4 regions of the Mesorhizobium sp. M0306 genome follow, and region 3 is predicted to be linked to each of the others. Evidence: predicted binding sites of a transcription regulator. Region 3 holds the regulator's gene; each other region holds the start of a gene.
What was found. Region 3 encodes PhoB, which activates phosphate uptake and scavenging genes when phosphate is short. Its sites were predicted from a motif close to TGTCATNNANCTGTCAT; they were not measured.
Positions count from the first base shown of each region.

Region 1: a site for PhoB is predicted at 1,476-1,492, ahead of NKI95_RS17495 (inorganic phosphate transporter). Genes of this name have one in related genera too.
Region 2: a site for PhoB is predicted at 3,687-3,703, ahead of NKI95_RS15160 (RNA degradosome polyphosphate kinase). Genes of this name have one in related genera too.
Region 4: a site for PhoB is predicted at 2,056-2,072, ahead of NKI95_RS09145 (PhoX family protein). Genes of this name have one in related genera too.

Region 1 is NZ_JAMYRY010000011.1:67,104-72,014, forward strand. It holds gene NKI95_RS17485 (efflux RND transporter periplasmic adaptor subunit) at 1-713, opposite strand, end outside; gene NKI95_RS17490 (TetR/AcrR family transcriptional regulator) at 864-1,400, shown strand; gene NKI95_RS17495 (inorganic phosphate transporter) at 1,545-3,149, shown strand; gene NKI95_RS17500 (transporter) at 3,222-4,247, shown strand; gene NKI95_RS17505 (carbonic anhydrase) at 4,415-4,911, shown strand, end outside.
Region 2 is NZ_JAMYRY010000008.1:234,190-239,100, reverse strand. It holds gene ppx (exopolyphosphatase) at 1-1,412, opposite strand, end outside; gene NKI95_RS15160 (RNA degradosome polyphosphate kinase) at 1,412-3,613, opposite strand; gene NKI95_RS15155 (zinc-finger domain-containing protein) at 3,764-4,009, shown strand; gene NKI95_RS15150 (FAD-dependent monooxygenase) at 4,029-4,911, shown strand, end outside.
Region 3 is NZ_JAMYRY010000001.1:732,747-737,657, reverse strand. It holds gene pstC (phosphate ABC transporter permease subunit PstC) at 1-79, shown strand, start outside; gene pstA (phosphate ABC transporter permease PstA) at 83-934, shown strand; gene pstB (phosphate ABC transporter ATP-binding protein PstB) at 931-1,734, shown strand; gene phoU (phosphate signaling complex protein PhoU) at 1,767-2,474, shown strand; gene phoB (phosphate regulon transcriptional regulator PhoB) at 2,491-3,180, shown strand; gene NKI95_RS03765 (ROK family protein) at 3,190-4,434, opposite strand; gene xylF (D-xylose ABC transporter substrate-binding protein) at 4,721-4,911, shown strand, end outside.
Region 4 is NZ_JAMYRY010000004.1:104,959-109,869, reverse strand. It holds gene NKI95_RS09145 (PhoX family protein) at 1-1,988, opposite strand, end outside; gene NKI95_RS09140 (hypothetical protein) at 2,188-2,526, shown strand; gene NKI95_RS09135 (phosphatase PAP2 family protein) at 2,541-3,242, shown strand; gene NKI95_RS09130 (helix-turn-helix domain-containing protein) at 3,555-3,824, shown strand; gene NKI95_RS09125 (SulP family inorganic anion transporter) at 4,006-4,911, shown strand, end outside.

The DNA of each region.
Region 1 (4,911 bases), on a different contig from region 3:
ATACCGCGGATGCTACCGGCGAACGGCATGTCGCCGCCGCCGACGCCCAGCCGCACCGTCTGTCCGATCTTCAGCTGCGGAAGCTGCTGCTCCGGCACGGTGAAATCGACACGCATCGTATCCAAGTCCTGCAAGGTCACCACAGCGGTGCCGGGTGTGAGATACTGGCCAAGGTCGATTTTCGGAATACCGACGGTACCCTTGAAGGGGGCCGTCAACTGCTTTTGGTCGAGCACCGCTTGCAGCTTGTTTACCTGCGCGGCGGAGACCGATGCCGCGGCCTGCGCCGTGTCGAGCGTAGCGTCGGTGCCGACCCCGCGCTTCTGCAGCTCGAGAGCGCGCATCAGCGTCGTCTGGTCGGATGTGGCTTGCGCCTTCGACGCCACGAGATCGGCTCGCTCGACTTCATCGTCGAGCTGCAGCAGCACGGCGTTGGCGGCGACCTTCTGATTGGCATGGAACAGGATGTCCTTGACGATGCCCGCCGTTTCGACCGTGAGGTCGACGCCGCGCACGGCACTGACAGTGCCGATCGCCTCGATGCCGGGCGTCCAGGACATCGGTTTGACGATGACCGTCGACACGGTCGCGGCCGGCGGCTTCATGGTGGCGAAGAACTGTTTGATCGCATTGTCGCGAAACAGGTTGAAGCCGACGATGCCGCCGCACACCAGCACGAGCAGAATGAAGGCGATGATGAAGCGCTTGATCACGAACAGTCCCCTCGGCCATGGCCCAGCATAACGGTCGGACGACCGGAACACATACCTGTGACTGGTCCCAATTTCAAATGACGGCGATCTTACTGTACCGTCTGGACGGTCTTGTCAATTCCGCCTAAGCTAATGAATGGGGAACGCTTGATGAAGGCCCGCAGAGCAAATTCGCGCGAGAAGATTCTCGCCGCCGCCGCCGACGTGGCGCGCGAGACGGGTCCTGGCAGCCTTTCGCTGGATGCGGTCGCCAGCCGTGCCGGCGTGTCGAAAGGTGGTCTTCTCTACAATTTCCCGACCAAGGCGAAATTGATGCAGGCGCTGGTGGAGGATTACCTCAGTGCGTTCCAACAGGCGCTTGAGGCCGCCCGCACCAACGGTGTCAGCGGTGAGAGCCCGCTTGCGGCCTATATCAGGCTTTCGGCCGAGCATGCGGAGGAGTCGAAACCGTCTGCGTCCTGGATTTTTTCGGCGATTGCCGAGGATCCCGATTTCCTGACGCCAATAAAATCGTTCAGGCGGCAGCTGTTCCAGCGGCTGAAGGGGGAGACTCCTAACCTCAGGGCGCTGCTGGTCTGCTATCTCGCCATCGAAGGGCTTCGCAGCATGAACCTGTTCGGTTCGGACATTCTCTCCGCCGAAGAGCGCCGGCTGCTGATATCGACGCTGCTGGAGATCGCGGAATAGTCCAGGAATGCGCCGGCCGGGTTCAGTTGCCTCGGTCGCTTCGATCGCCCGTTTGCGTCGACCCAAAGTGCCTGCCGTCACACAGGCTTCATTGTGCCGACATAGCGTCCTCCCATTCTTTGCTGCAACGCAGGAGGAGTGGGTATGGTCGATATTGTTTCAAGCGAGGCAGGAATTCCAAGGCCGGAGCATCCGCTCGACCGGCCAAGCGGCACCGGCAAATGGTTTCTGCCGGCCTTTGCCGTCATTGTTCTGGGCGGCCTTGCCTATGTCGGCTACGCGCTCAGCCAGGACCTGACCAGCACCGTCGCGGTGCCGTGGATCCTGCTTGGCCTGGCGCTGCTGATCGCGCTCGGCTTCGAATTCGTCAACGGTTTTCACGACACCGCCAATGCGGTGGCAACCGTGATCTACACGCATTCCATGCCGGCCGAGCTTGCGGTGATGTGGTCCGGCTTCTTCAACTTCCTCGGCGTGCTTACCGCCAGCGGAGCGGTCGCCTTCGGCATCATATCGCTGCTGCCGGTCGAGCTGATCCTTCAGGTCGGCTCGAGCGCGGGGCTAGCCATGGTTTTCGCGCTGCTGGTCGCAGCGATCATGTGGAACCTCGGAACCTGGTATCTCGGCCTGCCTGCCTCGAGCTCGCACACGCTGATCGGTTCGATCATCGGCGTCGGTCTCGCCAACCAGTTCATGGCCCCGGCCGGCTCCGTCACTAGCGGCGTCGACTGGTCACAGGCATCCAATGTCGGCCTGTCGCTTCTGATCTCGCCGCTGGTCGGATTCGGCCTGGCCGCGCTGCTGCTTCTGGTGATGAAGCTGCTGGTCAGGAACCGCGAGCTCTACGAGGCGCCCAAGTCGAGCGCTCCGCCGCCACTGTGGATTCGCGCGCTGCTTATCTTCACCTGCACCGGCGTGAGCTTTGCCCACGGCTCCAATGACGGGCAAAAGGGCATGGGCCTCATCATGCTCATCCTGATCGGCGTGGTGCCGACCGCCTTCGCGCTCAACCGCACACCGGACGTGAACTATCTCGAAGCTTACAAATCCGCGGCGACCCAGGTCGAAACGGTACTCGGCAAATACGTCAAGCCCGGCGTCGCTGTGACCGACGCGGCGACCGTGGTCGGCGACGCCGTTCGCACCAAGACCTGGAAGGACGAGACCACGCCTGCCCTGCAGAGCTTCATCCACGACACCAGCGCCATGTTGTCGCCCTATCCGTCCGTGGAAAAGCTGCCGACAACGCTGGTCAGCAACGCCCGCAACAACATCTATCTTATCGGTGAAGCGCTGAAGCTGATCGACAAGAGGAAGCTGCTGCCGATGCAGGCAGACGACCTGAAGGCGGTGACGACCTATCATAAGGCCGTCGACAACGCGACGAAGTTCATCCCGCTCTGGGTCAAGGTCGCCATCGCGCTGGCGCTCGGCCTCGGCACCATGGTCGGCTGGAAGCGCATCGTCGTCACCGTCGGCGAGAAGATCGGCAAAAGCCATCTGACCTACGGCCAGGGCGCGTCCGCCGAGCTTGTCGCGATGGCGACGATCGCATCGGCCGACTATCTCGGCCTGCCGGTCTCAACCACCCATGTGCTGTCGTCGGGCGTTGCCGGCACCATGGCGGCGAATGGTTCGGGCCTGCAATGGTCGACGGTGCGCAACATGCTGATGGCCTGGATACTGACCCTTCCGGCCTCCATCTGTCTTGCCTTCGTGCTGTTCGTCATCTTCCGCCAGGTATTCTGAGCGGGGGCAGGGTTTGACCAGAATGTCGCGGCGCCGCCCGGATCATCTGAACGTGCATCGTTTCGGCCGGCCATGAATGACGCATCGCATCTGACATTGCTCGCCGCGGACGATCAGCACCATACTCCTGGGCTGGTCTGGGCCTATCATGCCGCTCCCGGCAAAGCTCCCGAACCGCTGGCGCCCCGAGACATAGAACCCGCGCTGGCCTCAGCGGACGGCTGGGTCTGGCTGCATGTCGACCTAGTCGACCGGCGCGCCCATTCCTGGGTCAGCCACGCCTGCGCGCTGCCGGCGTCGGCTCATGCAATCCTCGAAGGACATGAGGACAGCCTGGTGCTGGCGCATGAGAATGGCGTCGTTCACGGCATTTCGGCCGACCTGCATGGCGAGATCGCCCATCAGTCGACGACCATCGGCAGATTGCATTTTGCGGTCTCGGAGCGGCTGCTGGTCACCGGCCGCCGGCATCCGCTGGCGGCGGTGGAGGAAGTGCACACTGCCCTTGCCGCGGGGCTGCGGCCGGCCACGGCATTCGAGCTGTTCGAAACGCTGGTCATGGCTTTTTGCAAGACCACCAGCCTGCGGCTCGCCGCGGCGACGAAGCGCCTGGACGCAGTCGAGGATCATCTCGTGACCGAGCGGCTTGCAGACGAAAGACGGCAGCTGAAGGATGTGCGCCGCCTTGCCGTATCCCTGCATCGGCCGATCTCGGCCCTGGCAGCGCTTTTCCAGGATGAAGACCGTTCCGCGTGGAACCTTTCCGCCGGCGCACATGAAGTTCTGCGCCGGCTTGCTGCGCGCCTTGAACGGCTCGACCGCGAGGTCGTCATGATCAACGACCGGGCAAGGCTGCTGCAGGAGGAGCTTGCGGCTGAGCTTGCCGACGAATCGAACCGCAGCCTCAAGGCGCTGGCGGTGATGAGCGCGCTGCTTTTGCCGGGAACGCTGATCGTCGGCATTTTCGGCATGAACACTGGCGGGCTGCCATTCACCGAGAGCCCCAGCGGCTTCTTCCTGGCGATGCTGCTCGCGGTCGGCGCGACCGCCCTGTTCTACTGGCTTCTGCTGCGCGCCGGCGCCAATCTGCGGTTCTGAGGCCGATTAATGGCGCCGTTCGTTCACCTGTATGCAAAGTACGGGCTGGCACGTCGAAACCACGCCATCCCGCCTTCCGAAAATCGGTTCCGATTTTCGGGCCGATGCGCTAGAGCCTTTCGGGATTGAACCGTGCCTTTAACCCGGAAAGGCTCCCGCCGCTGCCCATGCCCCACCTTCCCGAGCATCTTCTCACCGGCTATCGCAGTTTCATGAGCGGTCGGTATCTCACCGAAAGCGGGCGTTATCGCGCGCTGGCGCGGGAGGGCCAGGCACCGGAAACGATGATCGTCGCCTGTTGCGATTCCCGCGCCGCGCCTGAAGCGATCTTCGATGCCGGGCCAGGCGAGTTGTTCGTGCTGCGCAATGTCGGCAATCTGGTGCCGCCCTATGCGCCCGACGATCAGTTCCACTCGACATCGGCGGCGCTCGAATTTGCCGTGCAGAGCCTCAAGGTCAAGAACATCGTGGTGATGGGTCACGGCCGCTGCGGCGGCATCCGCGCAGCACTCGACACCACGGCCGCGCCGTTGTCGCCGGGTGATTTCATCGGCAAATGGATGAGCCTGATCGCGCCGGCGGCCGAGACCGTATCGTCGAGCACCTTCATGACCGCGACCGAGCGCCAGACGGCGCTGGAGCGCATCTCGATCCGCTATTCCAT
Region 2 (4,911 bases), on a different contig from region 3:
GGCAGCACCAGCGCCAGCACGCCATTGCCGCGGTTTTCCCATTTCAGCCGTGGCATGACGCCCGGCATTGCCGCGGTCAGCAAATAGACGACGCGCAGCAGCGCGGCCAGCAAGCGGGCGCGCTCGAGGTAGCGCGGTGTCGCCAGCCCGCGGATTTCCGGAGCGGCTTCATTGAACACCCCCTCGTGGCGAAACAGGCTGACAAGCGCCAGGAAGGCGCGGCCGGGATGATCGACGCCGATGAAGGAGGCGTGGGCGATGATGTTGAGCGATTGCTTGCCGCGATATTCGGGATGGGCACGCCAGCCGATATCGGCGAGCAGGCAGGCGGCGTGGCGGTAGCGCGCCTCATCCCTGGTCTCGTCGATGCCGAAGGCGGCGAACGCCTTGCCGGTCCACTCGACAAGCTCATGCGCGTGGTCGACCGAGCGCGAGCGCAGGCGGGCAAGCTCTTCCGCCGCCGAGATCAGCGGATCGGCTTTCTGCTCGGCCTTGTCGAGCAGCGAATAGAGAAAGCCCTCGCGCACGCCCAGCGCCGAGACGATGATCTTCGAGGGCTGCATCGCCGCCATGATCTCCTGCAGCACGATGGCGCCGTAGGGCAGCAGCGAGCGGCGGTTCTTGGAGACGCCCTCGATGCCTTTGATCTTATCGATCTCGGCCTTGGCGACCTGCCGAAGGAAGTTTGCGGCGCTTTCGATGCCGATCTCGTAATGGTGCATGACGCCGAGCGGGTAGTTGGTCATTTCCATGTGCAGCCGGGCGAGGTTTCGCCAGGTGCCGCCGACCGTGTAGAAGGCCCTGCCCTGCCCGCCCTTCAGCAGCTTCGCCCGCGCCAGTTGCTCGCGCGTGATCCTAGCCGCCTGGGTCAGCGAGTTCTTCGCCATGTCCTGCAGGCGCAAGCCGCCCAACGGCAGCGTGATGCCGTCACCGATCGTCTCACCATCGATATCGATCAGTTCGAGGCTGCCGCCGCCAAGGTCGCCGGCAATGCCGTTGGCCGGGTGGAAACCGGAGATGACGCCGAGTGCCGAATAATGGGCTTCCTCGCGGCCGCTCAGCACCTGGATCTCGGTCTTGAGCACGTCCTCGGCGCGGTGGATGAAGTCGGGGCCGTTGACGGCCTCGCGAGCGGCGGCGGTCGCCAGCACATACATGCGCTCGGCGCCGGCCTGGTCGGAAAGCGCGTGGAAGCGGCGGAACTCTTCCATCGAGCGCGTCACCGCCTCGGGATCGAGCTTTCCGGTCGAAACGATGCCGCGGCCGAGGCCGGCCAGCATCTTTTCGTTGAAAAGCAAGGTCGGCGAGCGCGCCAACCCCTCATAGATGACAAGACGGATCGAGTTCGACCCGATATCGATGATGGACAGCGGTCGGCGGTCCTGCAGCCGGCCCTGGGACGCTGAAATCATCAGCCCGTCGCTGCGTTCTGTTTCTTGCGGCGCTTGAACTGCGCGATGCGCTTGGGGGCATGCGACTTCAACGCATCGCCCCGTCCGGACAGGCTCGGATTGGTCATGAAATATTCCTGCGCGTTGAACGGTTCCTCGCCCTCCTCCAGCACAACGCGCCGGGAGGTTCCGTCAGCCAATACGTCGAAACTTTGCTGGTTGTCCATGATGTTGCCGAGCATGATCTGGCCGAGCACCTGCTCATGCACAGTTGGATTGGTGATCGGCACCATGGTCTCGACGCGGCGGTCGAGATTGCGCGGCATCAAATCGGCCGAGGAGATGTAGACGATCGCCCCGTCCGATGGCAGGCCGTGGCCGTTGCCGAAGCAGTAGATGCGGCTGTGCTCGAGGAAGCGGCCGACGATCGACTTCACCCTAATGTTCTCCGACAGGCCGGGCACCTGCGGCCTCAGGCAGCAGATGCCGCGCACGACGAGATCGATCTCGACGCCGGCACGGCTGGCGTCATAAAGCGCATCGATGATGATCGGATCGACCAGCGCATTCATCTTCATCCAGATGCGAGCCGGCCTGCCATCCAGCGCATGGCCGATCTCGTCCGAAATGTGCTTGAGAATGCGGTTGCGCAGCGTGAACGGCGATATGGCCAGCCGCATCTGCTCGGCCGGCTCGGCATAGCCGGTGATGAAGTTGAACAATTGCGCGACATCGCGCGCGATCGTCGGGTCGGTGGTGAAGAAGGACAGGTCGGTGTAGATGCGTGCGGTGACCGGGTGGTAGTTGCCGGTGCCGAGATGCACGTAATTGCGTAGCCTGCCGTCCTCGCGCCGCACCACCAGCGACATTTTCGCGTGGGTCTTGAGCTCGAGGAAACCGAAGACAACCTGGACGCCGGCGCGCTCGAGGTCGCGGGCCCAGCGGATGTTGGCCTCCTCGTCGAAACGCGCCTTGAGCTCGACCAGCGCCGTCACCGACTTGCCGGCCTCGGCGGCGTCGACCAGAGCGCGTACGATCGGGCTATCGTTGGAGGTGCGGTAGAGCGTCTGCTTGATCGCCACCACTTCCGGATCGGCCATCGCCTGGCGCAGGAACTGCACCACCACGTCGAAGGATTCGTAAGGGTGGTGGACGATGATGTCCTTCTCGCGGATGGCGGCAAAGCAATCGCCGCCGTGCTCACGGATGCGCTCGGGGAAGCGCGGATTGTAGGGCGTGAACTTCAGATCGTCGCGGGCGACGGCGACGATCTCCGAGATCTGGCTAAGCGCCAGCGGCCCGGTAAGCACGCTGATGCGGCTTGCCGAGACGCCAAGCTCACCGGCGACGAAGTCGCGCAGTTCGGACGGCATCAGCCTGTCGAACTCGATGCGGATGACCGAGCCGCGGCGGCGACGCTTCAGCGCCGTCTCGAACAGCCGCACCAGATCTTCGGATTCTTCCTCGACCTCGATATCGCTGTCACGGATGATGCGGAACGTGCCGGAGCCCTTGACCTCGTAGCCGGGGAACAGCTTGCCGATGTAGAGACTGACCGCCTCTTCGAGCGGAACGAAGCGGACGTGATGCTTGCGATCCGGCAAGCGGATGAAGCGCCTCAGCGCCACCGGCAGGCGCAAAAGCGCGCTCATTTCCTCGCCGTTCTTGCGGTGGCGCAATTGCAGCGCCATCGAGAAACCGAGATTGGGAATGAACGGAAACGGATGCGCTGGGTCGATCGACAGGGGCGTCAGCACCGGAAACACCTGCTCCTGGAAATGGTCCTCGAGCCAGGTCTTCTCGTCCTTGGTCAGGGCATCGCGGGTGATGCTCTCGATGCCTTCCTTGTTGAGCAACAGCATCAGCGCCGAAAGGCTGTTCTGCTGGTCCTCCTGCAGGCGCTCTACCTCGCGCAGCAACTGTTCGAGCTGCTGCTCGGGGGTGCGCCCGTCCGGGCTCTTCAGCACGATGCCTTCGCGCACCTGGCCGGCAAGACCCGCGACGCGGACCATGAAGAACTCGTCGAGATTGGCTGCCGATATCGACAGGAAGCGAACGCGCTCGAGCAGCGGATGATTGGCGTTCAGCGATTCCTCGAGCACGCGGCGGTTGAATTGCAGCCAGGAAAACTCGCGGTTGACGAAGCGGTCAGGATTGCCGCCTTCGCGGCTCGCAGCCTCGATGGTGATGAATTCGTTCTGCACCGGCTTCAGTTCGTTCATAGTTCCTGCTCTTCTCACACCCGTCCGCGGATTACGGTGTTAACCGGCTTAACTTATCCTCTGACAGGCTTTTGCGACAGTTTCATTTCATCGATCTTGCAAAGAGACGGGTTATGATCCAGATGCAATCGACAAGATCAGGAGACGACGATGGCAGGCGGTTCCATTCCCCATTTCCAGAACGATGCGGGCTATCCGGCAATCGACATCGGCGTCAAGGAATTCATGTGCACTGGCGCCAATCCGCCTTTCGACCATCCGCATGTATTTCTCGACATGGGCGACGACAATGAAAAGGTCTGCCCCTATTGCTCGACGCTCTATCGATATTCGCCGAAGCTGAAGGCATTGGAAACGCAGCCGCCGGGCTGCCTCTATATCGACCAGGCCGCCTGATTCTTCCGCGACAAGCCTGATGCAGGAAACGCAGTCCCGGCAGGTGGTCATCGCCGGGGCGGGCGTCGCCGGGCTGACCGCGGCACTGGCCTTCGCCGAGCGCGGCTATCGGATAAAACTGTTCGAACAGGCGCAGCACCTCGAGGCTGCCGGCGCCGGCATCCAGCTTTCACCTAACGCGACGCGTATCCTACGGCAGCTCGGCGTACTCGAACGGCTGCTGGCGACGGCGGTGCGGCCGGAGGCGGTCGTGCTCAAGGATGCCGCCACGCTGCGCAAGCTGGCGTGCGTACCGCTTGGCCAGGCCGCAGAAACGCGCTGGGGAGCGCCCTATCTCGTTGCCCACCGCGCCGATCTGCAGTCAGCGCTGATGCAGCGAGTTTCGGAGCAGCCCGGTATCGATCTGATCGCTGGCTCGCGGGTGACCGACATCACAGCCGGACCGAAAGGTGTCGCCGTCACTGCATCGGTTGATGGCGAAACGGTCGAGGCTGGCTGTCTGCTGATCGGCGCCGATGGCGTCTGGTCGTCAGTGCGAGAAACACTTGCCCGCAAGGCGGCCGAATTCGGTAGGAGCCGGTTTTCGGGCGAGCTTGCCTGGCGCGCCACGGTGGCCGCCGACAGCCCCGCCGGACAAACCTTTGCAGCGATCGGTGCGGCCGATTGCGTTACCGCCTTCCTCTATCCCGGCTTCCATATGGTCGCCTATCCGGTCAGCCGTGGCACTGCCTTCAATCTCGCTGCCTTCACCAGGGGCAAGCGCATCGCCGAGGGCTGGTCGGGGCATGCCGATCCCACCAGCCTCTCAAGCGCCATGCGCGGTGCCGCGCCGGCGCTGGTCCGTCTGGCGAGCGAGGCCGCGCCGTGGACGGCATGGCCGATCCACACCGTCGAGCAGCGGC
Region 3 (4,911 bases):
CCTGTTCGTCATCACCTTCCTGATCCTTGCCGCCGCCCGCTATATGCTGATGCGGATCGACGCCCGTACGGGAGCCTGACCGATGTCGACATCCTCATCGCTCCACAGCCGCCGCAAAGCCAGGAATTCGGTGATGATGGCGCTTTGCGTCGTCGCCGCCGGCATCGGGCTTGCCTGGCTGGCGCTCATCCTCGGCGCGCTGGTCTATAAGGGTACAGCCGGGCTTTCGCTCGCGGTCTTCACCGAGATGACGCCACCACCCGGCGAGGCCGGCGGCCTGCTCAATGCCATCGCGGGCAGCCTGCTGATGACGATCATCGCCGTTGTCGTCGGCACGCCGATCGGCGTGCTGGCGGGAACCTACATGGCCGAGTATGGACGCTTTTCGCGCATCACCACCGTCGTCCGCTTCATCAACGACATCCTGTTGTCGGCGCCGTCGATCATCATCGGCTTGTTCGTCTATGAGCTGATGGTGCGGCCAATGGGACATTTCTCGGCCATTGCCGGCGCCGTGGCGCTTGCCATCCTGGTCATTCCGGTGGTCGTGCGCACCACTGAAGACATGCTCAACCTGGTACCGAACGCGTTGCGTGAAGCCGGTGCCGCGATCGGCGCGCCGCGCTGGGTGGTGATCCGTTCGGTCGCCTATCGCGCCGCATTGTCCGGCATCGTCACCGGTATATTGCTGGCGATAGCACGCATTTCCGGCGAGACGGCGCCGCTGCTCTTCACCGCGCTCAACAACCAGTTCTGGAGCAGCAATATCAACGCGCCGATGGCCAGCCTGCCGGTGACCATCTTCCAGTTCGCTCTCAGCCCTTACGAGGAATGGCAGCAGCTGGCGTGGACCGGCGCACTCATAATCACCCTGACGGTTCTGGGCTTGAGCATCCTCGCCCGCAGCCTTACCGGACGCAGAGAGGACAGATGACACAGATGTTGTCCCCGGACATGACGATGACCGAAACGGTCGCCGAGAAGACGAAGATCGAGGTCAAGAACCTCAACTTCTACTACGGCCAGAGCAAGGCGCTAAAGGACATCAGCCTGTCGCTGCCCGAGCGCAGCGTCACGGCCTTCATTGGGCCTTCGGGCTGCGGGAAATCGACGCTGCTGCGTGTGTTCAACCGCATCTATGAGCTCTACCCGAAACAGACAGCCGAGGGCCAGGTGCTGCTCGACGGCCAGAACATTCTCGACCGGTCGCAGGATCTCAACCTCCTGAGGACCAAGATCGGCATGGTGTTCCAGAAGCCGACACCGTTCCCGATGTCGATCTACGAGAACATCGCCTTCGGCGTCAGGCTCTATGAGAATCTCGGCAAGTCCGAGATGGACGGCCGCGTCGAACAGGCATTGAAGCGCGCCGCGCTGTGGAGCGAGGTCAAGGACAAGCTCAACGCCAGCGGCTTGAGCCTGTCCGGCGGCCAGCAGCAGCGGCTCTGTATCGCCCGCACCGTGGCCGTGAAGCCGGAAGTCATTCTGCTCGACGAACCGGCTTCGGCGCTCGACCCGTTGTCGACGGCCAAGATCGAGGAACTGATCGACGAATTGCAAGCCGACTACACGATCGTCATCGTCACTCACAACATGCAGCAGGCGGCGCGCGTGTCGCGCCAGACCGCCTTCATGTATCTGGGTGAGCTGGTCGAGTTCGACCGGACCGAGAAGATCTTCACGTCGCCCCGCGAGAAGCGCACGCAGGACTACATCACCGGCCGCTTCGGCTGAGCCGTTCCGATCATGCATATGAGGACAGGACCATGGGCGAACACACAGTCGCTTCTTTCGACGAGGATCTCGAGCAGATCAGCAAGCTGATCCGCGACATGGCCGACCTCGCCGGTTCGATGGTCGGCGGGGCGACCAAGGCCTTGTTGAATTCCGACAACGTGCTGGCGCAACGCGTCGTTTCCGACGACGCCATCATGGATGCGCGTCAACGCGAACTGGACGATCGCGCCATCACCCTGATCGCCAAACGCCAGCCGATGGCCCACGATCTTCGCCATGTCGTCGGAGCGATCCGTATGGCCGGCGACCTCGAACGCATCGGCGACCTTGCCAAGAACATCGCCAAGCGTGTGAGTGCGGTCGGCCTCAGCGTCACGCCGCGCGACCTGTCGCATTCCATCGACGCGATGGCGCAGCTGGTGCTCATCCAGGTGCAGGGCGTCATTGAGGAATATGCCGCAGGCGATGCGGCCGCGTTGGCCAAGCTGCGTGCCGCAGACGAGCGCATCGACGTCAAATACACGTCCGTGTTCCGCGAGCTCTTGACCTATATGATGGAAGATCCGCGCAACATCACCGCTTGCACGCATCTGCTGTTCTGCGCCAAGAATCTGGAGCGGATCGGCGACCATGTCACCAACATCGCCGAAAATGCGTATTATGTGCTGACCGGCGAGCAATTGCCGGTCAATCGTCCGAAGCAGGACGAAACGACAATGTCCGCGCCGGTGACATGATGGGGGTGCCCAGCCGATGATCGCACCACGCATAATGGTGGTGGAGGACGAGGAGCCGTTGGGTGTGCTGCTCCGCTACAATCTCGAATCCGAAGGCTACCAGGTCGAGGTGGTGACACGCGGCGACGAAGCCGAGATCCGTTTGCAGGAGAATGTGCCTGACCTTCTGGTGCTCGACTGGATGATACCAGCGGTTTCCGGCATCGAGCTCTGCCGCCGGTTGCGGGTGCGCCCCGAAACCGAGCGGCTGCCGATCATCATGCTGACCGCGCGCGGCGAGGAGAGCGACCGGGTGCGCGGTCTTTCGACCGGCGCCGACGACTATCTGGTCAAACCGTTTTCGACACCGGAATTCATGGCCAGGGTCAAGGCGCTGCTGCGCCGCGCCAAGCCTGAAGTGCTGTCCAGCGTGCTGAAGGTCGGCGACATCGTGCTCGATCGCGAATCGCACAGGGTCTATCGCAAGAAGAGCGAGATCAGGCTCGGGCCGACCGAATTCCGGCTGCTCGAGTTCATGATGCGGCATCCGGGCCGCGTCTTCTCGCGCAGCCAGTTGCTCGATAATGTCTGGGGCGAGACGATCTACATCGACGAACGCACAGTGGACGTCCATGTCGGCCGGCTGCGCAAAGCCGTCAACAACGGCCGCATGCCGGATGTCATCCGCACCATCCGCGGTGCCGGTTATGCGATCAGGGAAGATTGACCCGCCTGGTCAGGCTACGTGCTTTCTGACGCCGGGCCTCATTTGCGCGCCCGGCGCGAAAATCTCCTGGTCGACGAAGCTTAACGCCCGCATCGCGCAGCCTTCGCGGATCAGCGGCAATTCGTTTGGTTCGGTGTCGAAGGAGATCGAGCCCGAATGCTGGCCGCCGGCGGTCTGGGCGATGGCCTGGCGCAAGGCCGGCTCGATCAGATCGAAGGCGGCGGCACTGGCGCCGACCATCGCGACCGGCGCCGGATCGATCAGCGCGAACAGCGAGCCGAGACCGAAACCCAGCGCTTCGCCGGCCTTGCGGTAGGCCTCGCGTTCCGGCCCATCTTTCTCGCGCGCCCGGGCCGCCAGTGCGCGCATGTCGGCGTCGCTGACGTCGGCGATGGGTTCGCTGTCTTCGCTCATCTGCCTGGCGTTGCGCCAGATGGCATAGTTGCCGGCATAGGCCTCGATGCAGCCGCGCCGCCCGCAACGGCAGAGCGCGCCGCCCGGACGATGGATCATGTGGCCAAACTCGCCGCCCGAGGAATGCGTGCCGGTGAACAGCTCGCCCTTCAACACCAGCCCCATGCCGATGCCGTGCGAAAGCAGGATGGCGATGAAGTCGTCACGATAGCGATCCGGATCGCGCCAGCGCAAAGCCACCGCCATCATGTTGCAATCGTTCTCCACCGTGGCCGGGATGCCGAATTCGTCTTCCAGCATGTCGGCAAAGGCGATGTCGGTCTGCGGCGTGATCGGCGACCACAGCATGGCGCGTGCAGGGGAGTCGGTAATGCCCTGAATCGCCAGGGCGATGCGGGCGACACTGCGGACGTCAAGGTCTGGATCCTGCAGCCGGCGCCGGACGACGGCCATGCATTCACGGATCAGCTCGTCGCGCGGCATGGTCAGCGTGTCCAGCCGGCGCTGTTCCTCGGCGACCACCTGTCCCGCATAGTTGATGATGGCGGCCGACAGGAAATTCAGCGACAACACCACGGTCAGCACCGCCGCCGCTTCCGGGTTGAGGGCGAGGCCGACCTGCGGACGACCGCGTTTCAACGAAACGGGCTCGCTTGCCTTGCTCTCGGCGAGGATGCCTTCCCGTATCAGGTCGGAGGAGATCGCCGATATGGTCGAATGGCTGAGGCCGGTGGCTGCGGCGATCTCCGTACGCGATGGCTGGCCAACCCGGCGGACTGCCGAGATCACCATCGCCCGGTTGCGCCGGCGCAAATCGTCATGGCGGATTCCGACCGACATCGTTTTGCTTTCCTCCCGGTTGCCGCGGCCGCTCATGAACCGGAAGCCGTCGGTAATGTCCGACAAATAGTGTCGGATGCAGGCAAATAGTGTCAGATGCAGGTGGCGCTGTCATCGTTTATTCCGACGCTCGAAAAAACTCTCAGACTCATCAAAATCCATCAGAATCGATGTTGACAGCAGCCGGAGATCGGGCCAGTATTTTTTCGAGGCTCGAAAAAATTAGGGGCCTCTAAGCTGGTCTTTGGGCCAATGGTCACGCCGTACGCGGCGCAGGGAGGATATGATGAAGAAATTCACGACCGCCATTCTGGCGGGTGTCGCCATGACGCTGGCGCTGGCGTCGGTGGCGCAGGCTAAAGACAAGGTCATCGGCGTTTCCTGGTCGAACTTCCAGGAAGAGCGCTGGAAGACCGACGAGGCCGCAATGAAGGCGGCCATCGAGGCCGCCGGCGACAAGTATATTTCCGCCGACGC
Region 4 (4,911 bases), on a different contig from region 3:
ACCGCGATCTTGCCGCCACCTTGCCTGGTGATGGCAACGACCGCCGGGCGCACCGGGATGTCCGGCTTGAAGTCGGGCCAGCGGGTCGACAAATCCTCATAATAGGATGGACGGCCGAAAGCCTCCCAGTCCTCGCCGCCGTCGCCCGGATGCTGGACGGCAACGAAGGCGGTCTGGTCGTCCGGCGCAAACAACGGGCCGCACATTTCGGCGCCTATCGGCACACGGAAGAACAGCTTTGATGTGGCCCTTGCCGGCCCTTCCGTGTCGACCGCCCACAGACCGTCGGTGCGGCCAGTGGCCTTCGGGCCCTGGCCGTCGGTAGCAACCCAGAGGCGGCCGGCCGAATCGACCGCGCAATTGTCCGGCATGCCGAACCAGCCATTGGCCGTGGTTGCGGTCGAGAAGGTGGCGCCGACAGCGGCAACCGAGGGATCACCGCATTTCAAGAGCACCTCCCACTTGCCCTTGGTGGCAGTGAAATCGCCGCCGTCCTCGACGATCTCGATGATGTGGCCAAAGGCATTTTCGGCACGCGGGTTGGCGGCGTCGACCTGATCGGCCTTGCGCTTCGAATTGTTGGTCAGCATGACATAGACCTTGCCGTTGGCGGCATTGGGCTGGATGTCTTCCGGACGGTCCATCTTGGTGGCGCCGAGCAGGTCGGCGGCGCGGCGCGTTTCGATCAGCACGTCGGCCTGGCTGGCAAAGCCGTTCTCCGCCGTCAGCGGCCCTTGGCCGAAGACGATCGGCAACCATTCGACCGAACCGTCCTCGGCAAACTTGCCGACATGCAAGGTGCCATCGTCGAGCAAATCCTTGTTTCCAGCGCGGTCGTCCGGGTTGAATTTGCCTGTGGTGACGAACTTATAGACGTAGTCGAAGCGCTCGTCGTCGCCGAGATAGAAGACGACACGGCCATCCTTGGCGACGATCGACTCGGCGCCCTCATGCTTGAAGCGGCCCATCGCGGTGCGCTTCCTCGGCACCGAAGTCGGATCCTGAACGTCGACCTCGACGATCCAGCCGAAGCGGTTCGGCTCGTTTGGCTCCTTGCCGATGTCGAAACGGTCGTAATGCGCTGCCCATTCATAGGCACCTTCGGGAATGCCGAGGCGCTTGTAATTGGCGGCTTCCTTATGGCTCTGCGGCAGCTCGCCCGAGAAATAGCCGTGGATGTTCTCCTCGGCCATGACATAGGTGCCCCATGGCGTGACGCCGCCGGCGCAGTTGTTGACAGTGCCGATGACTTTGGTGCCGCTCGGGTCGGCGCTGGTCTTGACGCGGTCGTGGCCGGCGACGGGGCCGGAGAGCTCGATCTCGGTGTTGGAGGTGATGCGGCGGTTGAGCTTGCCGTCGCGAACGACCTGCCATTTGCCTGATATCTTGCGGACCTCGACAATGGTGCCGCCATGCGCGGTCATCTCGACGTCGACTTGTTCCTTGCTGAGAGGCGCCTGCTTGGCTTTGCCGTCGACGATGGTGACGAGGCCCGAAAACATCAGGTGCGGATTGGTGTATTCGTGGTTGACCACCAGCAGGCCGTGCTCGGCCGAGCCGTCGATCGGGATATAGCCGACATAGTCGTTGTTGTAGCCGAATTGTCTGGCCTGGGCCTCCGCCGACTGTTTTGTCGGATCGAATTCCGGCGAATCGGCGAACAGCGGATCGCCCCAGCGCAGCAGCACATCGGCGTCATAGCCGGGTGCGACGTGATGCTTGTCGTCGATGCCGGCCTCGAGCTCGTCGAAAGCGAAGGCGGAGCCTTCGGCGGCGCGGGCGTTGTCGGCGGTGATCAGCGCCAGCGGGCTGACGGTAGCGGCTATGGCCGAGACGGCAAGCGAGCCCTTGAGGAAGCCGCGGCGCGAGAACCGCGCGGCGATGATTTCACCCATGGTGCGGTTGTCGGTGGGATTGGCTCCTGGCCCGTCGTTTTCCTCGAGCAGGCTGGTGCGGAAATGGGCGTCAGGGGAGCGATGTTCGGTCATAGGGGCATGCCTCTGGCTGGATGGATTGCTGGAGCGTGTTGCCTGGCCAGTCCGGTATCGCCGGCAGGTCACAGTTTGATGACATGCCGGCTAATTACCACTGCGATTTTGTATCCAGCATCGGCCCCGCTTGACCGCGACCGGCGCTTCGGAAACAAGAGCTGCGGTGGGCGTAGGACCGCATCGGGAGGAACAAAAAGTGAGTTTCTGGGGACTTGGGCAGCTCTGCGTTTCGACGGTGATCTTCCTGCTGGCGGCGATGGCTGCCAAACAGTGGGGGCTGGCGCCGAGCCTCGGCAAGATCGTGCTGACGTTGGCGCTCTATTCGCTCGGCAATCTGATCATGCTGAGGCTGATCCGTGAATTCGGCATGTCGGTGTCGTTCAGCCTGTCAGCGGTGATCCAGCTGGTGTCGGTGAATGTGGTGGCGCTGGTCTTCTTCGGCGAGCGCGTCAATGCCTTGCAGGCGACCGGCATTGTGCTTGCCATCGCAGCTGTGGCGCTGATCACGCTCGGGCCCTATCTGCAAAGGCTGTAACTGCGATCGGGCCGATGAAGAAGACCGCAAGCAGACTGCGCAACTGGCTGGAGTTCCCGGTTCTGCTGGCCGGGCTGATCATTGCCGGCGGGCTGTGGGGGTTCGAGGAGCTGATGGAGATGGCGCGGGCCACCACGCCGCATGCCTTCGATACCGAAATCCTGCTCGCCTTCCGCAAGGCCGGCCAGCCCGACAATCCGATCGGACCGGCGTGGCTGGAAGGAGCGATGCGCGACATCACCAGCCTCGGCAGCGCCAGCGTGTTGGTCCTGATTACCGCGGCAATGATCGTCTATCTGCTCCTCATACGCAGGCCAGGCGCGGCGCTTCTCATGTTCGTCGCGGTAGCGGGTGGCCAGGTCCTGTCAAGCGTGCTCAAGTTCGATATAGACCGGCCGCGCCCCGATCTGGTCTCGCATCTCGCCGACGTGGCATCGCTTTCGTTTCCGAGCGGCCACGCCATGCTGTCGGCGGTAACATATTTGACGCTGGGCAGCATGGCGGCGCGGTTTTTGCCCGGGCGGACAACGAAGATCTATGTGCTCGGGCTGGCGGTGCTGACGACGGTGGTGGTCGGCATCAGCCGCATCTATCTCGGCGTCCACTGGCCGTCCGACGTATTGGCCGGCTGGTGCGCCGGCTTTGCCTGGGCGATGCTGTGCTGGCTTGCGGCCCGGTTCCTGCAGCGACGGCTCGGGCGGGCCGGCGGCACCTGACTCATGTCAGTCGATTTGCGGTCAAATCAGCCTGTTGATCAGGCCATGGCCGCAGCCTGCCAGCAGGAAAACCATCGACAGCAAGGCTGTCGAGGTCGCCAACGCTTTGAATATCTTCACCTGCTCATCCTTTTTGAGTCGTCGCCTGTGAAATCGGGATCGCAATGGATGTCCCGCCAAACGATGTCGTAGCATGCTAGCGCATCGGCTGGCAAAGAGTGCTGCATGTTTCACATATGCAAGATGATGCTTGAACCATCATAATGAAGGTATTATACGTGATACCGCAGATTCAGACGGGGGTTTTGGCCGATGATCACTGCCGCGCAGATGCGTGCCGCGAGGGCGCTGGCCGGCATCGATCAGAAGACGCTCGCCGAGCGCGCCGGGGTTTCGCTTCCAACCATTCAGCGCATGGAAGCGAGCGACGGCGTGGTCCGGGGCGTGGTCGATACGCTGATGAAGGTCATCCAGGCCCTTGAAGAGGCCGGGGTCGAGCTGATCGGCGAGAACCAGGCGAGCGAGCGTGGCGGCAGGGGCGTTCGCCTCAAGCCTGTCACGCCGCAGAACCCGCAGGGCTGATGGTACTGCCGCATCGCCGAAAATCAAATCCGATTTTCGGATAGTCCGATGCGCCGTTCAAAAGTGTTGGAGCGTATCTGTGCGCCCATTTGGACGCACGCCGCTCCAAGTCGCGACGGCGACCGCCGACAGTCCTGCCGACGATCCCGCCGCCTCCTTGGTTTCATGGGGAAGGCACTCGATGGATCAGACCCGGCGGGCAGCGCATCAACCGGCACGCCCGACATTTTCCGAACTGTTCACGCCGAAGCTGGTGACGGTGCTGCGCGAGGGCTATACGCTCGCGCACTTCAAGGCCGATGCCATTGCCGGGCTGACTGTCGCCATCGTAGCGCTGCCGCTGTCGATGGCAATTGCCATTGCTTCAGGCGTGACGCCGGAACGCGGGCTCTACACCTCGATCATCGGCGGCTTCCTGGTCTCGGCGCTTGGCGGCAGCCGTTTCCAGATCGGCGGCCCGGCCGGCGCCTTCATTGTGCTGGTGGCTGCGACAGTGGCGCGGGTTGGCGTCGACGGCTTGCTGCTGGCGACGATGATGGCCGGCCTGTTCCTGCTTGCCATCGGCTATCTCAGGCTTGGCACCTACATCAAGTTCATCCCCTATCCAGTGACCGTCGGCTTCACCGCCGGCATCGCCGTCATCATCTTCTCCGGCCAGATCGTCGAACTGTTCGGGCTGAAGCTCGCCGGCAAGGAACCGGGGCCGCTGGTGCCGAAGCTGATGGCCATCGGCGAGGCGGCCGGAACGATCAACCTCGCCGCAACCGCGGTGGCGGCACTGACCATCATCACCATTGCGATGTTGAAGCGGTTTCGGCCGAAGTGGCCGGCCATGCTGATTGCCATCGGACTGGCATCCCTCGTCGTGGCATTGCTCGCCATGCCGGCCGAGACGATCGGCACGCGTTTCGGCGGCATCCCGCGCAGCCTGCAATGGCCGGCCTTCCCGCCGCTTAGCCTCGACAGGATAATCGACGTGCTGCCGGACGCCATCGCCTTTGCGCTGCTCGGGGCGATCGAATCGCTGCTGTCGGCCGTCGTCGCCGACGGCATGACCGGAAGGCGGCATCGCTCCAATTGCGAGTTG